Regions from separate parts of the Bradyrhizobium sp. MI1.7 genome, predicted to be linked through region 1. Evidence: predicted binding sites of a transcription regulator. Region 1 holds the regulator's gene; each other region holds the start of a gene.
What was found. Region 1 encodes LexA, which represses DNA repair genes until DNA is damaged. Its sites were predicted from a motif close to TGTTCNNNNTGTGTTCNG; they were not measured.
Positions count from the first base shown of each region.

Region 2: the regulator LexA is predicted to act here: its motif matches at 2,461-2,478, upstream of AC0L3X_RS37360 (putative DNA modification/repair radical SAM protein).
Region 3: the regulator LexA is predicted to act here: its motif matches at 1,692-1,709, upstream of AC0L3X_RS36860 (PA0069 family radical SAM protein).

Region 1 covers NZ_JBVVPO010000003.1:252,902-257,528, reverse strand. Annotated here, with positions in the region: gene AC0L3X_RS05725 (GAF domain-containing protein) at 1-784, opposite strand, end outside; gene AC0L3X_RS05720 (hypothetical protein) at 1,009-1,443, opposite strand; gene AC0L3X_RS05715 (hypothetical protein) at 1,690-2,022, shown strand; gene lexA (transcriptional repressor LexA) at 2,044-2,745, opposite strand; gene AC0L3X_RS05705 (molybdopterin molybdotransferase MoeA) at 2,922-4,133, opposite strand; gene AC0L3X_RS05700 (hypothetical protein) at 4,365-4,517, opposite strand.
Region 2 covers NZ_JBVVPO010000065.1:39,079-43,705, forward strand. Annotated here, with positions in the region: gene AC0L3X_RS37355 (UdgX family uracil-DNA binding protein) at 1-1,145, opposite strand, end outside; gene AC0L3X_RS37360 (putative DNA modification/repair radical SAM protein) at 1,145-2,380, opposite strand; gene AC0L3X_RS37365 (ImuA family protein) at 2,544-3,326, shown strand; gene AC0L3X_RS37370 (Y-family DNA polymerase) at 3,229-4,627, shown strand, end outside.
Region 3 covers NZ_JBVVPO010000063.1:19,554-24,180, reverse strand. Annotated here, with positions in the region: gene AC0L3X_RS36865 (VOC family protein) at 28-483, opposite strand; gene AC0L3X_RS36860 (PA0069 family radical SAM protein) at 507-1,670, opposite strand; gene AC0L3X_RS36855 (phosphoketolase family protein) at 1,881-4,268, shown strand; gene AC0L3X_RS36850 (acetate/propionate family kinase) at 4,273-4,627, shown strand, end outside.

The DNA.
Region 1 (4,627 bases):
CGCCGATGCTGCCTTCGCCTTTGGCGATGGATTTCGTCGCATAGAGCGCGGCGAGGTCGGTCTGCGCGCTGCAATCGCCGGTGCGGAAGACCAGCGCCGAACGGGCCTCGTCCGGGACCCAGATCTCGAAGCGTCGCGCAATCGGGGTCGCCTGCGCGGAGAGAAATGTCAGCACCCAGGTTTGATCGGTGCCGGTCCGGTAGGGAACGCCGACGCCGAGATTGATTCCGACCTTGGCGGCGTCCTCCCAGCGCAGAAAACTCCTGGCATCGTGCAGGTCCTTGATGATCAGCGGCAGGCCGGCTTTCCAGATGCGGCCGGGCAGGCCGAAGCCACGCGGAAATCTGGTGTGGCGGGAGTTGAATTCGAACATGTCGGCGGTGCCGTAATAGCCGTCGACGAGCCCCATCTCGTGGGAGGTTTCGGCATCGTTGTGCCAGAGCTCGATCGCGCCGACATGGGCCTCGTCGTCGCCGCAGAACAGCACCATGACAGCTTGCAGGAATTCGCCTGAAAACACCGGCACCGCCACGCCGCAGGTCAGCCCGGCGGCGATGGCCTGATCGGTCCGCTTGAAATAGGAATCGGTGAATCTGGTGAGGATCACGGGGTGGCCGCTGGCCCAGGCCTTGCCGGGAAGTCCCTCGTCATATCCGAAGTGCAGATCCTCGCTCACGTCCCTAAACGCGGACAACCCTTCGCCGTAGAGGCCGCCGCCGAATTCCAGCCGCATGCGCGTGCGGTCAGGCACCCAGAGTTCAACGACGCGAATGAAGGTCTTCATCGAACGTGCCCGCCGTCTCAAGCCGCACCAAGCATCGGCCATTTGGCTGCGGAACGGACGTTTAAAATTCAGGCAGGACAGCGCAAACTTCGTGCGGTGGGAGGCACAACGGCTTGGTCCGCCCGATGGCGTTTCGCGGGGCACGAGCAACACCATCTCGCCGGCCTCGGCCGGCGATGGCGATTTTCAATCCTGGCCCGACCTGCCGGCCGGGAATGGCGATGTCAGCCGATCGGCAGGCGGGTGCTGGTTGGCCGGCTGTCGGTGATGGTCTGCGGCTTGTGCTCGCGCTCGCCGAGCGGCTGGGTCACCGGTAGCTGCAGCACGGTCGCACGCTGGCCTTCGACCAGCTGCGTCACCAGCACGGATTTGCCGTCGGGGAATTCGATCGCATCATGATGGCGATCGGGAATGTGCGGATCGATCTTGCCGAACTTGCCGACGCGCGAATTGACGGTGCGCGTCCAGATCCAGCGATTGTCGTAGCGGACGTTGTCGGCGAAGGCGAGCTCCGTTCCCGGGAGCAGGCAGACCGCGACGGTCGGATCGGCCGCGGAGGCAAAGCCGCGCGTCGAGGTGCCGCGGAAGGTTGTCGTGACGATCGTCTCGCCGACTTCGGCGGGACGCGACGCGACGGCATGCAGGCTGTAGTCACACATCGGGTGCTCCTCATGCAGGGATAGCGACCCACGTCTCTTAATCGAGGCGCAGGCCTCTATCAGAGTGGAAATACCAAACGTTCTGCCGGGTTGTAGGCAAATCTACGGCTCGCCGCCGCAGGCCGCAATCACATTAACTTTCCCGAATCCACCAGGAACAAAGCCCGCCCCTTTGCATTCCGCAGGCGCGTGTCAGCGCCCCGCAGGCGCCGACCAGCCGGAATATTGCCAGCCCGGCCGCGACGGTTGGTCGACGGCGTCGAGGGCCTTGCGGACTTGCTCGCTTACGGCGGTATCCTTGCGGGCATGGGGCCGCGATTGCGCGGCCAAGGCTTGCGCGGCCGATGCTGCGATCAGCGCCACAGCAACTGTGCTCAGAACGATCTGGCGCATGACTTCTCCTCGAACCTGAAGGCCGCGAAGCAGGGCTGCTTCGTGTGGCGTGCCGAGGATGTACCGCTGGAGGAGGGGCCGGATAATCTGCGCGAAACCAGAAAGACTATCCAGCGGAAGCGGACAATCGTCCGCTCCAATCCCGGATCGGCGATGCCGATCGAAAGCGCGCGGGGCGCGAAATGACCGATACCGGCACGTTCGGTATCAATACTTCCGGTACAGTCCGATCAGCTTGCCCTGGATCTTCACCCGGTTGGGCGGCAGAATGCGGACCTCATAGGCCGCATTGGCGGGCTCGAGCGCGATCGAGGCGCCGCGGCGGCGGAAGCGCTTGAGCGTCGCCTCCTCGTCGTCGATCAGCGCCACCACGATATCGCCGGTATCGGCGCTCTCGTTGCGCTGGATCAGCGCCATGTCGCCGTCGAGAATGCCGGCCTCGACCATGGAATCGCCGCGCACTTCGAGCGCGTAATGTTCGCCCGAGCCGAGCATGTCAGGCGGTACGCTGATGGTGTGGCTGCGGGTCTGCAAGGCCTCGATCGGCGTACCGGCCGCGATGCGGCCCATCACGGGGACCGCGACGGGGCGCTCGCCCTCGTCCGGCGGCGGGCTCGAAGTCGTGCGGACCTTGCCGAGATTGCCTTCGATGACGCTCGGCGTGAAGCCGCGGCGGCTGCCGGCGGCGGCCTGAAGCTCGGGCAGCTTGATCACCTCGATGGCGCGGGCCCGGTTGGGCAGGCGCCGGATGAAGCCGCGCTCCTCGAGCGCGGTGATCAGGCGATGGATGCCCGATTTCGAGCGCAGGTCGAGCGCGTCCTTCATCTCATCGAAGGAGGGCGGCACGCCGCTTTCCTTCAGTCGTTCGCTGATGAACCGCAGGAGCTCGTATTGTTTGCGCGTTAACATCTCGACCAAAATCCCCCGGTTGATGTCGTTCGATTCCGAGACGCTGAATTCAGCAGTAAGCCGCTACATTCTCGAAACAAATCATGAACGGACACTATATGTTCGATACATGTTCCGCAACTGCTTAATTTACCGTGAACGCGACAAAGTTCGCGGAACGCACGCGAACGAAGCGCTCAGACGGGCAGCCGCAAGACCTCGCAAGGCGTGCCGGCTTCGGCCTTCGACGCGAATGGCGCGCGCACGAGAAGTGCCTGTGCCGCAGCGAGATTCGCAAGCAGCGAGGAATCCTGGTGATTGACCGGAAGGGCGACGAGCGTGCCGTCGTCGCGCAGCTCGAGGCGTGCGCGCAGGTAATCCTCGCGCTGGTCATTGGCGCCGACATCGCGGCCGAGCACCGCGCGTTCGCGGCGGTGATGAATCATCGAACGGCCCGAAAGCGCGCGAATCAACGGCACCATGAACAGGAAGCCGCAAACGTAGGATGACACGGGATTGCCGGGCAGGCCGATCACGCGCATCGCGCCGAGCCGCCCGTTCATCATCGGCTTGCCCGGCCGCATCGCGATCTTCCAGAACGCCATCGAGATACCTTCGTCCCTCAGCGCCTGCTGGACCAGATCGTGGTCCCCGACCGACGCGCCGCCGGTCGTGATCAGGATGTCGGCGCCGCTCTCCCGCGCGCGGCCGATGCCGGCCGTGGTGGCCTCCAGCGTATCGGCGGCAACGCCGAGGTCGATGGTATCGGCGCCCTCGCTGCGGGCGAGCGCGTGCAGGGCGTAGCCGTTGGAATAGACGATCTGGCCGTGGCCCGGCGTCGTACCCGGCATCACCAGCTCGTCGCCGGTCGCGAGGATCGCGACCTTCGGGCGTCGCCGGACTGGCAGTTGCGGGTAATTCATGCCGGCGGCGAGCGCGAGGTCGCGCTCGGTGAGCCGGGCCCCTTTGCGCAGCAGCACGTCGCCTTCCGAGAAGTCGACGCCGGCGGGGCGGATGTGCCGCCCCGTTACGGCAGCTTCCTTGATCGTTATGCGCTTGCCGTCCGCGATCGTGTCCTCCTGGATCACGACCGCATCAGCGCCATCGGGAACGACACCGCCGGTGAAGATACGCACGGCCTCGCCGGCGCCGACCGATCCCGCAAACGGGCGGCCCGCCGCGACCTCGCCAATCAGGGTGAGCTGGGAGTCGATCTTCGCCGCATCGACCGCGCGCACCGCATAGCCGTCCATTGCCGACATCGCCTGCGGCGGCTGCGTGCGCCGCGCGGCGACGTCGCGCGCGAGCACGCGGTGGAAGGCTGCGTCGAGCGCGATCATCTCTTCAGGCAGCGGCTCTGCGCCCGCCAGCACCGCAGCGAGCGCGTCGGAAACCGGCATCAGGGCCACGGGTGAAAACTCCTGCTGGGCCCGTTCGGGCAAATCGGCGGCGAGAGTTCTAGCCGAGTGCAGGCGCAGAGGCAAAACAGTGGCCGCGCAGGATGATTTATCCTGCGTCATCCGCTCTGCGATGAAGGGTGAGCATCAAGTCCGCCGCGGCATGATCCAGAAGGCGAGACAGACCGGTACGAGGATGGCCATGGCGAGGACGAGAAGGACGAGAGCCACGGCCAGCATCGGTCAACTCCCCGGCGGCTTGTACGGACTGACGTCCGGCGCTGCGGGGCCCTGATCCTTGTCAGGCAGCGGGTCGGCCTGGGATTTCAGGTCGGCGGCCTTGCTGATCAGTTTTGCGGAGAGGTCAGAATCCGAGGTGGTTCTGGCGAATTTCATCAGCAGAGAGGCTTGCTTGGTAAGGTAGGTTTTGCCCAACACGACGATAAGCCCGATGTAGAATTCCCAACGGACTCATGAGTCCCGAGAGGGGCAATCGTTCCGGGAAC
Region 2 (4,627 bases), on a different contig from region 1:
GGCGTCGCCGGCTTCTGGTGCAGACGGATCTTTCCGCGCGGCACGAATTTGAAGTGCTTGACCGCGTTGGTGACGTAGACCTTGTTGCGGTCGACGCCGGCTTCCTGAAGCGCACGGTCGAGCATCTGGCCGGCCGGGCCGACGAAGGGGTGGCCGGCGAGGTCTTCCTTGTCGCCGGGCTGCTCGCCGACCAGCATGATGGTCGCGTCTTTCGGGCCCTCGCCGAACACGGTCTGCGTCGCGTCCTTGTAGAGCGGGCAGGCGCGGCAATGCGCGGCCTCCTCGCGGAGCGCTTCGAGATCGTCGGCAGCCAGCTTGCGTGGCATCGGAGCCTCCGGCCGCTTCTGGGGCTTGTGCGGATCGGTTGCGGCATTGGCGATCATGGCGCCGGTCATGCGCTCGGCGTCCTCGATCAAGGGCTTAATGATCGACGCCTCGGGCAGGTTCCTCCAGTATTTCTTCGGCATCTCCGTCTGCATTGCCTTCACCTTCAGCCGCGCCGGATTGAAGATGCTGGCGTAGTAGCGCCGCCAGGTTTCCTCCAACCGGTCTTCGCCGGGTGCTTCGTTCTTGCTCACGCCCGACGTGAACGAGAGCGCGTGGCCGTCCCAATGCGCACACAGATCGGGTGTCAGGATCGACCAGGGCATGTCGGCGAAGCGCTTGGCAAAGAACGGCGCGGCAAGCTCGACGATGTGATGCTCCGGCTCGAACCAGGCGACGTAATGCGCCGCGCGCTCGCGTCCGATCTCGCGGAAGCGCACGAAGGCATGCATCTTGTGCTCGTCGCGATGGACTGCTCTTGCCATGGCGGTGACTTGCGCGACATCGGGATCGGTCGCGACCTCGATGAGATCGTGATTGTCTTTCAAGCGCCAGAGCAGGCGATAGAGGATCGCAAAGCGCTCGCCGTCGCGATGCAGGATCGCGGCCTTGGCGAGCTCGACGAATTTTGCCGAGACGTTGAAGGTGCCGTCGTTCACCTCAAATATCGGAGACGGCGCGGGCGGTGCGAACAGCTCGGCTTCGCCGCCTTGTACGGTCCAGGTGGCATCGGTTGGCGGCACATGATGCAGCACGAGCGACCGCGCGGCTTTGCGCCAGCCGTCGAAATCGGTTTCGGTGTCGAGGGTGATGTACTGCATCAGAAGCCAAACCCCAGTTGTGTTGCCTTCGGCTTGAACCGTTCGATCAGCCGCGCCTCGTCGAGGCGGTGCGGCGCGGGGCGGTGATCGCTGAGGACGATGAAAGGCAGCGCCTTGTTGCGGGGCACGTGCAGCCGCGCGAGATCGGAGAGGCGGATCGTGGTGGTGCGCCGGGTCGCGATGATGCGTTCGACCGCCTTGGTGCCGAAGCCGGGCACGCGCAACAGCTCCTCGCGGCTGGCGCGGTTGACGTCGAGCGGGAAGCGGTCGCGATGGCGCAGCGCCCAGGCGAGCTTCGGATCGATGTCGAGCGGCAGCATCGCGTTGTCATCGACGATCTCCGCAACGTCGAAACCGTAGAACCGCATCAGCCAGTCGGCCTGGTAGAGCCGGTGCTCGCGCAGCAGCGGCGGCTGTACCAGAGGCAAAGCGCGGCTGGCATCGGGGATCGGGCTGAAGGCGGAGTAATAGACGCGCCGCAGCCTGTAGGAGCCATAGAGATTGGAGCTGGTGTGGAGAATGGTGTGATCGGAGGCCGCGTCGGCGCCGACGATCATCTGCGTGCTCTGTCCGGCGGGCGCGAAGCGCTGCGGCCTCGCCTTCGTCTTTGTGCTGCGGTTTTCCTCAGCCTCGTCGAGCTTCAGCCGCAGCCGGCCCATGGTGCGGCGGATCGCGCGCACATCCTTTTCCGGTGCGTATTGCTGCAGGCTCGTCTCCTCAGGCATCTCGATGTTGATGGAGAGGCGATCTGCATATTTGCCGGCTTCCGCGATCAGCGCGTCGTCGGCCTCGGGAATGGTCTTGAGATGGATGTAGCCGCGAAAGTGATGCTCCTCGCGCAGTTTGCGCGCGACGCTGACCACCTGCTCCATGGTGTAGTCGGGGCTGCGGATGATGCCGGAGGAGAGAAACAAGCCCTCGATGTAATTGCGCCGGTAGAAGTCGAGCGTGAGCTTGACCACTTCGTCGATGGTGAAGCGGGCACGCGGCACGTTGGAAGAGGCGCGGTTGACGCAATAAAGGCAGTTGTAATTGCAGGCGTTGGTCAGGAGCACTTTGAGCAGCGAGATGCAGCGTCCGTCCGGCGCGTAGGAATGGCAGATGCCCATGCCCGGTGCGGTCGAGCCCATGCCCTTGCCGTCGCTGGAATCCCGCTTCTCGGTGCCGCTGGAGGCGCACGACGCATCGTATTTGGCGGCATCAGCCAGAATCTCCAGCTTGCGTTGTACGTCCATCGTGGAATCCCTTTGATTCAGCTTACGAATCCGGATGAGCACCAATTCGATTGACTCCCCGGCCGCTGTTAGCTTTATATTAGAACATATCATGAACAAATGAGCCAGCCGCAGGTTCTTATTTTTGAGAACCTCGGCAATCACCTCTGAAGGAGCGGCGTATATGAGCGGCGCACGGATGAACGCGCTTGCGACCTTGCGCGGCCAGATCGAGCGCATCGAGACGGCGGAGGTCGTGCATCAGCACGATCGCGTCGCGCTCGGCCACGACGAGGTCGACAGCGCGCTGAAGGGCGGGCTCGCGCGCGCGGTGATCCACGAGGTGTTTTGCGAGGGCCGGCAGGGAACCGCCGCGACGGGTTTTGTCATGGGGCTTGCGGGGCGTGTCTCGCGGCGCCGGCCGCTGCTGTGGGTGCGGCAGGATTTTTCGGAACTCGAGACCGGCGCGCTGTCGATGAGCGGGCTTGCCGAGATCGGTCTCGATCCGCGCCGCGTGGTGATGGTGCGCGCCGCCGATGTCGAGAGCGCGTTGCGGACCTCGGCCGATGCGCTCGCCTGCGACGCGCTTGGCGCCGTCGTGCTCGAGCTCTGGGGTGAGACGCGGCAGTTCGATCTCGTGGCGAGCCGTAAGCTGACACTGGCCGCGCAATCGTCCGGTGTCACCGGCCTGATGTTGCGGATGGCCGCGCAGCCGCTGCCCTCGACCGCGGAGACGCGATGGATGCTGCGCGCGGCGCATTCGCCGCCGGGCCCGGCATGGAGTGCCTGGGGCGCGCCGCGCTTCGATGCCGAGCTCTTGCGCAATCGTCATGGCCCCTGCGGCCGGTGGATCATGGAATGGAAATGTGATGAGTGCCAGTTCTCTGAACCGTCGACGTATCCTCAGCCTGTGGCTGCCACGCCTGCCCATCGATCGGATTCAGCGGTTCTTCGGCGCGCTGGGTAAGACCAATGATCCGAGCATCGTCGTCATCAAGGACAACAATGCGCTGGTGATCCATGCGCTGGACGAAGCCGCCGAGCGCCTCGGCTTGCACATCGGCCAGCCCCTGGCCAATGCACGGGCGATGTGTCCGGACTTGAAAGTGTTCGACGCCGATGTCGTGGCCGATGCGAAGACGCTCAGCGACGTCGCCGACTGGTGCGATCGCTTCACGCCGCTGGTGGCGCTCGATCCGCCGCACGGGCTGTTTCTGGACATCACCGGCTGCGCGCATCTGTTCGGCGGCGAGGCTGCGTTGTTGCAGACCTTCGTCCGCGGGCTCGCCCGTCAGGGTTTTGCCGTCAGCGCGGCGATCGCCGGCACCTCGGTCTGCGCGCGCACGCTGACGCGGCAGGCCTCCGGCACCATCGTCGCCGATGGCGGGGAGGCGGCGGCGGTCAGCCGGCTGCCGGTGTCCGCGCTCGGTGCGGGCGAGGCCATCACCACGGGCCTGCGTCGCGCCGGCCTGAAAACCATCGGCGATGTCGCCTCGCGCGAGCCGCATGAGATCACGGCGCGGTTCGGCGCGCGGTTCTCCACGCTGCTCGCGCATGCGCAGGGGCATGGCGATGCCCCGATCAATCCGCGCAAACCGCTGCCGGATTACATCGTGGAGAAGCGCTTTGCCGAACCGATCGCCACCGACACCATGATCGCGATGACGCTGTCGCGGCTGGCCGACACGCTGATCGCGTCCATGGAGAAGCAGGGCAAGGGTGCGCGGCGCCTGGAAGCCGCCTTCTTTCGCACCGACGGCGTGGTGCGCGCGATCATGGTCGAGACCGGGCGGCCGGTCACGCAAAGCAAAGTCATCGACCGGCTGTTCCGCGAGCGCCTCGATGCGCTCGCCGATCCGCTGGATCCCGGCTTCGGTTTCGACATGGTACGACTGTCGGCAAGCCGCACCGAGATCGTGGTGCAGGAGCAGCGCGATCTCGACGCCCATGTCCATGACAATGACGAGCTCGCCGCGCTGATCGACCGCATCGCCGCGCGCATCGGCGGAAAGCGCGTCGTCGTGCATTTGCCTGAGGATACCCATATCCCGGAATGTGCGGTGCTGGCCGCGCCTGCCCAGCACCATCTCGCCGTGGCCATGCAGGCCGAATGGCCGGCGCGCGCCGAGAGCGAGCCGCCGCTGCGCCCCCTGCGGCTGTTCGACAGACCGGAGCCGATCAAGGTGCCGTTCGCGACCGTGCCCGACGGCCCGCCGCATCAGTTCACCTGGCGGCGCGCGCTGCATGCGGTGGTGCGGGTGGAAGGGC
Region 3 (4,627 bases), on a different contig from region 1:
ACAATTCCCGTTATTCAGACCAGCCGCCTACTCCGCCAGATGCACCCGCCGGTCCTCACCGACCTCGATGTCGGGCGCGACCACGACTTCCCAGGGATGGCCGTCGGGGTCGGCGAAATAGCCGGAATAACCGCCGTAGTCGGTCTCATGCGCCGCTTTCAGCAGCGCCGCGCCCTTGCCGACGGCGAAGGCCAGAACCGCATCGACCTCGCCGCGCGTGGCGCAGTTCCAGGCGAGCGTCATGCCGCGGAAGGTCGCGGGCCTCGGATTGTCCGGCAACTTGGCGTCGGCCGCGAGTTTGTCCCAGTGAAACAGGGCCAGCACCGGACCACCGGTATCGTAGAAGGCGACGGCCTCGCCGGTCGCCTTCAGCCGACGCGAGAAGCCGAGCGCGTCATAGAAGGCGATGCTGGCACGAATGTCGCTCACACCCAGTGTGATGACCGTGAGCCGCGGCACCGGCGCGGTAAGTTCCTGGCTCATGCTACGCCTCTTCCGTTTCCCGATCAGAACAGGCTGAGCTGATCGCCGTTCCGCTTCGGCCTCGCAAAGTGATCCGTCGTCAGCTTGGAGCGCCGCTTGTTCAGCCCAAGCCTGTCGCAGGCGATCTCGAAGCGGCGGCCGATGGTCCAGGCCATCGGTCCGGTGCCCTTCATCCGCTCGCCCCATTTCGCGTCGTAATCGCGGCCGCCGCGCATGTCGCGGATCAGGGTGAAGACGTGGCGGTAGCGGTCTGGATAATTGGCCATCAGCCATTCGCGGAAGAGATCGCGAACCTCCAGCGGCAGCCGCAACAGCACGTAGGAGGCTTCCTTGACGCCGGCATGGGCGGCGGCATCGAGAATGCGCTCGATCTCGGAATCGTTCAGCGCGGGGATCACGGGCGCGACCATCACGGTGGTCGGAATACCCGCGTCCGAAAGCTGCTTCAGCGCCTCCAGCCGCTTCGGCGGCGTCGATGCGCGCGGCTCCATGGTGCGAGCCAGCTTTGGATCGAGCGAGGTGACGGAAATTCCGACCTTGGCGAGATTGCGCTTGGCCATCCGCGCGAGAATGTCGATGTCGCGCGTGACCAGCGCCGACTTGGTGACGATGCCGACGGGGTGGCCGGCGCGCTCCAGCACTTCGAGAATGCCGCGCATGATCTTACGCTCGCGCTCGATCGGCTGATACGGATCGGTGTTGGTCCCGATCGCGATCATCCGCGGCTCGTAGCCGGTCGCGGCCAGCTCCTTCTCGAGCAGCGCCGGCGCATCGGGCTTGGCAAACAGCTTTGACTCGAAGTCGAGCCCCGGCGACAGGCCGAGATAGGCGTGCGTCGGCCGCGCGAAGCAATAGACACAGCCGTGCTCGCAGCCGCGATACGGATTGATCGAGCGGTCGAAGCCAATATCGGGGGATTCGTTGCGGGTGATCACCTTGCGCGAGGTATCGACGCCGACGGTGGTCTTGAACGGCGGCAGCTCCTCCAGGCTCTGCCAGCCATCGTCGAAGGCGACGCGGGCCTCGGCCTCGAAGCGGCCGCTGGCATTGGACTGGGCGCCCCGCCCTCGCCTGCGCTGTTTGTCGATGGCGACCGCCAGTTCGGGAAAATCAGAGTCCGCACCCGCCGGCTCGGAGGGCGCCGTGACCGGCGGGTGCTTGAGAGCATGAGAGGATGCTGGACTCATGAACCCAAGATAGCACGCAAAAGGAACAAATCAAGAACACAAACAAAAAACTCAAAAACAACCCCATGCACAGTAGCCGCCCAAATTTCGGGCGCGGTCCCTTGACCTCACGCAACACACCCGTCGCGGCGATCCTGTTCGATGCCGGACAGGGATCAATCGCACCGGAACAAAGTTGGTGTCGATCGCTGGGTGAAGGTCAGCAGGAACATGACAAATCAACGACAATCGGCCTCAGGGAGCAGCGAGCTCGATCTGCTCGATCGCTATTGGCGCGCCGCGAACTACCTCTCCGTCGGGCAAATCTATCTGCTCGACAATCCGCTGCTGCGCGAGCCGTTGCGGCCGGAGCACATCAAGCCGCGCTTGCTCGGCCATTGGGGCACGACGCCCGGTTTGAACTTCATTTACGCCCATCTCAACCGCGTCATCCGCGCGCTCGATGTCAACGTGCTCTATATCTGCGGTCCCGGCCATGGCGGCCCGGGCATGGTGGCCAACACCTATCTCGAAGGCAGCTACAGCGAGATCTATCCTGACGTCGCGCGCGATACAGACGGATTGCGAAAACTTTTCAGGCAGTTCTCCTTCCCCGGCGGCATTCCGAGCCACGCGGCGCCGGAAACGCCAGGCTCGATCCACGAAGGCGGCGAACTCGGCTACGCGCTGGTGCATGCCTATGGCGCCGCATTCGACAATCCCGACCTGATCGTCGCCTGCGTCGTCGGCGATGGCGAGGCGGAAACCGGCCCGCTCGCGGCGTCCTGGCACTCGAACAAGTTCCTCAATCCCGCCCATGACGGCGCTGTGCTGCCGATCCTGCACCTCAATGGCTACAAGATCGCGAACCCGACCGTGCTCGGACGGATGCGCGACGCGGAGATCCGCGACCTGTTCCGCGGGTTCGGCCACGAGCCGCTGTTCGTCGAGGGCGACGATCCCGAATTGATGCACCAGGCCATGGCGGATGCGCTCGACGTCGCGCTCGCCAGCATCCGCTCGATCCAGCAGCATGCCCGCGACGGCCGCAAGAGCGTCGAGCGGCCGCGCTGGCCGATGATCGTGCTGCGCAGCCCGAAGGGCTGGACCGGCCCGAAGGAGGTCGACGGCAAGAAGGTCGAGGGCTTTTGGCGCGCGCATCAGGTTCCCGTTGCGAGCTGTCGCGAGAACCCGGCGCATCTGAAAATCCTCGAAGACTGGATGCGCAGCTACGAGCCCGAGAAGCTGTTCGACGGCAGCGGCGCGCTCATTCCCGAGCTCCAGGCGCTGGCGCCCGACGGTAACAGGCGCATGGGCGCCAATCCGCACGCCAATGGCGGCCTGCTGAAGAAGGAGCTGAAGCTGCCGGACTTCCGCAGTTTTGCGTTGGACGTGCCGCAGCCCGGCGGCGTCACCGGCGAAGCAACGCGCGAGCTCGGCAAATTCCTGCGCGACGTCATCCGCCTCAACGCAGAAACGCGCAACTTCCGCATCATGGGTCCGGACGAGACCGCGTCAAACCGGCTCGATGCCGTGTTCGAGGCGACCGAACGGGTCTGGATGGAGCCGACGGAGCCTTACGACGTGCATCTCGCCCAGGACGGCCGGGTGATGGAGGTTTTGAGCGAGCATCTCTGCCAGGGCTGGCTCGAGGGCTATCTGCTCACCGGACGGCACGGCTTGTTCTCCTGCTACGAGGCCTTCATCCACATCGTCGATTCCATGTTCAACCAGCACGCCAAATGGCTGAAGGTGACGCGACATCTGCCCTGGCGGCGACCGATCGCCTCGCTGAACTATCTCCTGACCTCGCATGTCTGGCGGCAGGACCATAACGGATTCAGCCATCAGGATCCCGGCTTCGTCGATCTCGTCGCCAACAAGAAGGCCGACATCGTCCGCATCTACTTCCCGCCCGACGCCAACACGCTGTTGTGGATCGCCGATCACTGCCTGCGCACCTATGACCGCATCAACGTCATCGTCGCCGGCAAGCAGCCGGCGCCGCAATGGCTGTCGATGCAGGACGCCGCCACGCATTGTGATGCCGGCATCGGCATCTGGACCTGGGCCGGCACGGAGGATGCGGATGGCGAGCCCGACGTCGTGATGGCCTGCGCCGGCGACGTGCCGACACTGGAGACGCTCGCCGCCGTCGATCTGCTGCGCAAGGCGCTGCCCGACCTGAAGATCCGCGTCGTCAACGTCGTCGACCTCATGACGCTGCAGCCGAAAGACCAGCACCCGCACGGCCTGTCCGACCGTGACTTCGACAGCCTGTTCACACCAGACAAGCCGGTGATCTTCGCCTATCACGGCTATCCCTATCTCATCCACCGTCTCACCTATAACCGCACCAACCATGCCGGAATGCATGTGCGCGGCTTTGCCGAGGAAGGCACCACGACGACGCCGTTCGACATGGTCGTCCTCAACGGGCTCGACCGCTATCACCTCGCGATCGAGGCGATCGCGCGCGTGCCGGGTCTGGCGACCAAGGCCGCGCAGGTGCAACAGCAGTTCCGCGACAGACTGATCGAACATTCGCACTATGTGCGCGAACACGGCGAGGACATGCCTGAAATTCGCGACTGGGTCTGGCCGGGCAAAGCGGGTTGACGTCATGACGGCGTCGGCCCTCGTGCTCAACTCGGGCTCGTCGAGCATCAAGTTCGGCCTGTTCGACATCGCGGCGGACGAGCCTGCCCTGCTCTGCAAGGGCCTGCTCGACGAGCATGAGGCGAAGCCGCGGCTCGTGGTGAAAAGCCCTGCGGGCGGAGACCTGTTCGAGACGCAGAGGGAAGCATCCGATGCGGACAGCGGTCATCTGTTCGCGGAGGTGCTCGGCTTCATCGAGGAGCGTTTTGCCGACCACCGCCTGCGCGCCGTCGGTCACCGCATCGTTCATGGCGGGCCGGATTATTCGGGCCCGGTTGAGCTGACTGACGACGTCTACGCAAAGCTGGACGCACTGACGC